DNA from 2 places in the Pseudoalteromonas sp. SR44-5 genome. Region 2 is predicted to be linked to the other one. Evidence: riboswitches for the same ligand, from Rfam matches in the RefSeq annotation. Region 2 holds a riboswitch; the other holds the start of a gene.
The links. Region 2 has a riboswitch for cobalamin ahead of H5154_RS20840 (ABC transporter ATP-binding protein). Riboswitches for the same ligand answer to the same signal wherever they lie in the genome.

Region 1: another riboswitch for cobalamin. It lies ahead of H5154_RS11610 (TonB-dependent receptor domain-containing protein); the one in region 2 lies ahead of H5154_RS20840 (ABC transporter ATP-binding protein).

What each region holds. Positions count from the first base shown of each region.
Region 1 covers NZ_JACJDT010000018.1:18,383-21,912, forward strand. The annotation lists gene H5154_RS11610 (TonB-dependent receptor domain-containing protein) at 1-1,647, opposite strand, end outside; cobalamin riboswitch at 1,681-1,859, opposite strand; gene H5154_RS11615 (YajQ family cyclic di-GMP-binding protein) at 2,033-2,515, opposite strand; gene H5154_RS11620 (VanZ family protein) at 2,677-3,030, shown strand; gene H5154_RS11625 (ketopantoate reductase family protein) at 3,023-3,530, shown strand, end outside.
Region 2 covers NZ_JACJDT010000060.1:402-3,931, forward strand. The annotation lists gene H5154_RS20830 (FKBP-type peptidyl-prolyl cis-trans isomerase) at 1-379, shown strand, start outside; gene H5154_RS20835 (histidine phosphatase family protein) at 428-1,042, shown strand; cobalamin riboswitch at 1,083-1,208, shown strand; gene H5154_RS20840 (ABC transporter ATP-binding protein) at 1,294-2,130, shown strand; gene H5154_RS20845 (iron ABC transporter permease) at 2,117-3,112, shown strand; gene cobT (nicotinate-nucleotide--dimethylbenzimidazole phosphoribosyltransferase) at 3,117-3,530, shown strand, end outside.

The sequences.
Region 1 (3,530 bases), on a different contig from region 2:
CTCTGTTACTTTACCTTGACGATCACTACGGTACTGCATATCAAAACCGGCATCAAAATCGCCCCACTGCTTCGCAACAAACCAGTTCACAGTACGTGGTGAAACATAAGTTTGTGCTACACCCGTTTCGGTATTTTCAGCATTTAAATAAGTAAAATTAAACTGATTATCAAAACCAAGTACTTTATTGGCAAAGCTAAACTCAACACCCTCATGGCGTGCTTCATTTATATTTTCTGGCTGCCATTTACCAGCTGCATTAGGTGCCCATGCAATTAGGTTTTCAATATTATTTCTGAATATTGATATATCAAGCTTTGCCTGAGAAAAGTCTAAACTCAAACCTAACTCTTGGTTAGTTGATGTCTCTGGTGCTAAATTTGGATTACCTGGAGATAAAGGGTCAGGAAAATAAAGATCATTAAATGTTGGCGCTTTAAAGCCCGTGCTTTGACTCAATCTAAGTGTTGCACGCTTATTTAAGTGATAACCAACAGCTGCGGCGTAAGTTGTTTCATTACCAAACTGCTCATCATCATCTAAACGCAATGCTAAATTTGCAATGACTTTATTGTCATCAAAATAGCCCCCAAGAAATGCAGCTTTAGCTACTTTGCTATCCGCTAGATAAGCCTTACCATTGGTATATATTTCATCTTTATACCAATTAAGCCCGCCATTAACGGTTAAAAATTGGCTTGCATTATAACTGCCGTGGTAATCAAATTGTTTACGTTTTGTTTTATAACTATTAGTAACAATCGCACCTGTGTAATCATAGCCTTTGTTGTCAGAATCATCGGTTGCAATAGCAACATTAATTGAGTGCTTATGATCGGTAAAGGATTTATCCCAACCCAGCCCTAGCTGATAATTTTCAAATTCATTATTTTCTACGATACTATCAATAGGCGAGAAAGCATTGTCGTATTGTGCATTACCTTCACTGTATTGACCCAGCGCTTTAAGCTCACCTAACAGCTCATCTGCATAGCGAATATTAAATCCTAAATTTTTGTTCTCATAACCATCTTCATCCGGCGCTACGCCTTGCAATACGTCAAAGCCATCCGTTTTTTCAAACCCAGCATTAAACGACGCTTTAACAGCATCAACTACCGTTGTACCTGCAACTTGATAATTTTGATAAGCATCAGTACCAAATGTTGCATCTAGGCTGACGGATTCCTTTGTACGAGTAATAATATTGATCACACCAGCGAGCGCGTCAGACCCATAAACTGCAGCACGAGAGCCTTTAACAATTTCAATGCGCTCTATTGAATTAAGAGGAATATTACTAATTGATTTATAACCAAGGGTTGCAGAGCCCGTACGTACGCCATCAATCAAAATAAGTGTATGTCGCGAGCTTGAACCGCGAAGTGACACGCCAGAACTTTGTCCAAAGCCACCATTGGAATTTATTTGAAAACCAACTTGGGTTGCTAGTAAACTCGGTAAATCACGGACATTACTTGTTTCAATATCACTGCGCTCAATAACAGTTACACTGGCAAGTACATCAGTAATTGATTGCTCAAATTTATTAGCTGTTACCGTCAGGCGTTCTATTGATTGCTCTGCAGACACAGAAAAAGACAACGCAGCGGCAATTGCTACGCCTAGAGTAGATTTGTTTAACATGATATCCCCTGACCCGCGCCCACCGCACAAGTGATAGTAAATTGACTTCAAGGCCGGTCTCCGGACTTAACATAACTCGCTAATAAATTTAGCTAAAAGTATGTATCACCGTTGCGGGGGCAGTGTTGGACTTCGTTTATATCCTATAAACGCCACCAACTTCCCGATTATCTTGCCGTACTTAATCAACAACCTTGAAAAGTAACCACAAGCACCTTGAAAATAGGTCGCTATTGTGATTATTTTAAGCACAAAAGTCAATGGACGGCTATACATCTAAATACTCTAGGTTCTAGGAATAACCATAAGTTCTAAACTAAAAAAGCCAAACTACATTGCTGCAATTTGGCTTTTTCTAGCACCTAGAAACCTAGCTCCTAGCTTTCTAATCTCTAAAGTTTTTAAACTGAAATGGTTGCCCTAAATCAGCACTGCGTACTACTTGCATGGCTTCTTGTAGGTCATCACGTTTTTTGCCCGTTACACGTACTTCTTCGCCTTGGATCGCAGCTTGTACTTTCACTTTAGAGTCTTTAATGGCTTTAACTACTTTTTTAGCCATATCTTTTTCGATACCTTGCTTTAGCGCAACATTACGGAAAACATTTTTTCCCGCACGTGAAATATCTTGCAGCTCTAAACTTGATACGTCCATACCGCGCTTTGATATTTTGCTCGCTAAAATATCAAACAACTGCATAACCTGTGAATCAGCTTCTGCTTTTAGTTTAATGGTTTTATCATTAAGCTCTATTGACGCATCAACGCCTCTAAAATCAAAGCGAGTTTCAAGTTCACGGTTAGCGTTATCAACAGCATTTTTTGCTTCGTTCATTTCGACTTCCGAAACAATGTCAAATGAAGGCATAAGTCTCTCCTAGCAAGATATTTTTAATTCAAATTTATATTGTCGATAATTATACTATATAAATTTTATAAATCTTTACACTTTTCTATGCTTTGTTCAGCTGCGATACGAAATTTGTTTGATATACTACGGGTCTATTTTTAAACGATTTAGGATTTTTCGTGACTCGGCGTGTTTATCAAACCCTATTTTTAATCAGTATTCTGGTATTTACCTTTTTGTTTGCCCGCGATTTTAGGGGCGTTGGGGTATCGTCACTGCCTCACCTAGATAAGTTAGTACATTTTACTATTTTCTTTGTTCTGGCAGCCGTCATGGTCAGAGCATTCAAGCTACCTGTATTCGTTCACCTCGTGTTATTAGCATTTTATGGCATTGCTATTGAGCTAATGCAAAGCACAATCCCTTATCGTAGCGCCTCTGTTGCTGATGTTGTTGCTGACTTTTCTGGGGCTGCTAGTTTCTTTTTGTTGTTCGGTATTTATTCTCGTTTTAAAAAGAATCAAAATGGCTAATATATTCGTCGTTGGCGATGGTGCCATTGGGCTGCTCTATAGCCATTATTTGAGTCAACAGCACAGGGTCACCCTACTTACCAAGCATGCTATTGACGAACCTCGTTTTTATCAACAAGCAAACGCGCCAAAACAAACAATTAATTGCCAACTGACAAACCTGACTAAATTATCCGAGCACGGCCAAGTCGATGTTATTATTTTTACTGTTAAAGCATATCAAGTTGCCACCGCATATAGGCAACTAAAGCCTTTTTTAAGCGCTCAATGCCAATTAATTTTATCTCACAATGGCATGGGTAATGTAGATGAAATAAATAGCGAACTTACAAAACAACAAGGACTATATTTTTTAACAACACGTTTAGCGGGCTACAAAGATACACCTTTTAGTGTGTTGCATACTGGTATCGGGAGCAGCATTTTAGGTGATTGTAACCAGCAAGCAAAAACACAACTCGCTGAAGTTAAAAATCTACTAAACGCTATTCCTGAATTAA
Region 2 (3,530 bases):
TAAAAACAGTGAAAGCTTCATAGTTAAATTTAGTAATCATGCTGATACTCAACTGTGTGCTTCTGGTTTGATGTATAAAGTAATAGATGAGATCTCTGGTGAGCGAGTAACTGACACAGATACCGTGGTCATCAATCAGCGTATTATGCTTGCTGATGGCAGCGTAATAGCTGATAGTTATAAAGCTGGAATGCCTGAAGTATTTACCTTAGATGAGGCAATCGAAGGATTACGAGAAGGTATTTTATTGATGTCGGTTGGTTCTCGCTATGAATTTGTAATTCCTGCAGAGCTGGCGTGGGGGCGCAAGGGGAATGGTGGGAAAATAGGAGCTAATGCCGTTCTACATTTTGATGTGCGCTTAATCCGTTTAGGATGATCATTATGCTATTGTTAAAAGTACTTTTCTTTAATGTAAGAGGGCTTTATGCCGCCATTTTCTAGTCGCGTTTACTTATTACGCCATGGCGAATTGATTGAGCAAGAAGTCTTGGCCGGACATACAGATTTTTTACTCAGTGAACTTGGCCGTGCGCAATTACATCAAGCATGCAATGAACTAACTAATATTGAGCTTGTACAAAGTTCGACTTTGAAACGTTGTAGCGAATTTGCCAGATCTTTTAGCCATGCCCAGCAAATACCACTTTTTCTGACTGATCAGCTCCGAGAGTTTAATTTTGGTGATTGGGATGGCTGTAAATATGATGATTTGTGGCAACAGACGGATTCTCCTAGTCTTGGCGATTTCTGGCAAAGCCCTTGGCAAGTAACCCCCCCTCATGGCGAAAGTATGAGGGATTTTTATCAGCGAATAGCAACGTGGTGGCAAACGTTACTAATTGATATTGCAAGTAATCGTACTCAAGCACAATTAGTTTTAACGCATGCCGGAGTGATCAAGCAACTATTAGGTATTATTTGTCAGTTACCAAAAGAGTCGAATCAGCAAAACATATTTTCAATCGGTTATGGGAAGCTTATTTGTATTGATATTTACATAGATGATAGCGATAAAGCATGGCCCAGAATTGTGTTTTAAAAGACTATTTTTAGCCGTCTAGAAAGATATTAATTGAAATATTTACTCACCCGCCCATAATAGAGCCTTATGTATTTTGGAATGGGGTGTAACTCCTCAACTGTTCCCGCAACTGTAAGTCGCAAGCGCGATAAGTCAGATACAAAATACGTTAATTTATTACCTATTGAGCGGGCTAACTCTTCTATTATCACCATGATCATAATGGTTTGTAGTGTATTGGGTTTAGCTATTGCTAGAGAGATAACACATTGCAAATACCAGCAGTAATTGATCCCCCTTTACTTGAAGTAGCTAATTTATCGTGGTCGGTGGCAAATACCGCCATTTTGCACGATATTAATTTTGCAATAAAACCAGGCCAATTTATTGGTTTGTTAGGGCCTAATGGCGCAGGTAAATCAAGTTTATTGCGTTGTTTATACCGTTACACTAAACCAGTGTGCGGTGAGGTTATATTTGCAGGGAAAAATATTTGGCAGCTAAGTGCGGATGAATATGCCAAGCAGGTTGCTGTGGTGCTGCAAGAAACACCTTCGCAATTTAACCTATCGCTTTATGATGTAGTGAGTCTTGGCCTTACGCCGCATAAAAGCTTATTTAGTTCGACAACTAAAAATGATCAACAAATTATTTTTCAGGCGATTGAGCAAGTTGGCTTGAGCCATCATTTACAGCAATCGTTTGATTCCCTTTCCGGTGGCGAGAAGCAACGCGCATTGATAGCACGTTCAATTGTACAAAGCCCTCAATTATTAATTATGGACGAGCCTACCAGCCACTTAGATATTAAATATCAAATTCAATTAATGGAGTTGGCTAAATCGCTAAATGTAACGGTATTAGCGTCGTTCCATGATCTTAATCTTGCAGCAAGTATGTGTGATGAACTACTGGTGATAAAGCAAGGTGAGTTAGTTGCAACGGGTAGCCCAGAATATGTCATCACGGAAGAAATGCTCAGCGAAGTATTTGGTGTCTGTGCCGAAGTCTCGGCGCATCCACAGAGTAAACAATTAAATAAGGTCATTCCGCGTATTACCTATTTTTACGGCTATCAAGGTGGTGGCGTTGATGCAAAAAAATAATTATTTTGCAGTCAGCGTGGCGCTATTTTTTGCCTTGTCGAGCATTTTTATAGCACTTAGCTTTGGTGCTGCGACCAGTAAATTCATTGATGTATACCACAGTATTATAGGTCAGGGAGATGACTCCTTTATAGCGCGGATCATATGGCAACTGCGAATGCCACGAACATTGTTGGCGTTTTTAGCTGGCTCTGGTTTAGCTATTGCTGGTTTAATTTTACAAACCGTAACCCGTAACCCGTTAGCCGACCCTTACTTATTTGGTATTTCATCGGGAGCCTCATTTGGTGTGGTATGTTTTATGACACTAACAGGAGTCAGCGCGGGAATAACAATGTCGGCCGCGGCATTTGTTGGTAGTTTATTGACTATGTTATTACTGGTTTTTATTGCCGGACGAGCAGGTCGCGGACAAGTTGAAAGCATGCTCTTGGCTGGGGTCGCTTTATCCTTTTTATTCAGTGCCTTTACCAGCTTACTTTTGTATTTTAGTGATCCACAGGCGATCACGGCTATTTTATTTTGGACGCTAGGCAGCTTTGCTCGCGCACAATGGTCAACGTTATGGTTACCCGCTTTAGTTATTATTAGTTGCACCGGGCTGATGATGGGTTTTCGTCGGCAACTAAATGCAATGTTACTAGGTGATGAAAGTGCTGCAACTTTAGGAATACCGGTACAGCGGTTTCGGTTATTAATGTTGGTATTGAGCTCATTGATCACTGCAGTGTTAGTGGCGATGTGTGGTGGTATTGGTTTTGTTGGTTTGATGATCCCGCATATAGTACGGTTTTTTGTGTCGCAAGGCACTATTACTGGTTTGATCATGACGGCTTTAGTTGGCGGTATATTTATGGTGTGGGTTGATGTGCTATCGCGTGTTTTACTTGCAAATCAAGAATTGCCAATCGGTGTTATTACTTCTGCAATAGGCAGTATTTTCTTTTTATCGTTACTTTATTTTCGCAAGCGAGAGAGTTAGTCAGATGTTTAATATACCTACAGTAACTAATCAATTTGGTCACCTCATCATTGATAAGATTAACCAAAAAACTAAACCGCTTGGTGCACTTGGACAGTTAGAACAATGTGCAATACAACTGGTTACTTTGTTTAGTCAAAAAGTGGCAAGCGAAGATGCTTTTAAAACCTTTGCACCTACAATCAAGAAGCCTACTTTGCTGGTATTTGCAGGAGATCATGGTGTTGCTGCACAAGGGGTATCGATAGCGCCCAGTGATGTCACTTCACAAATGGTAGCTAATTTTGTCAGCGGTGGTGCCGCTATTAATGTCTTTTGCCAACAGTTAGGTTGGCAATTAGAAGTGATTGATTGTGGTATTTTGCATCCAGTCACAGCGCCAAGTGTCCATAATTGCCGTCTAGGAAGTATAACAAAG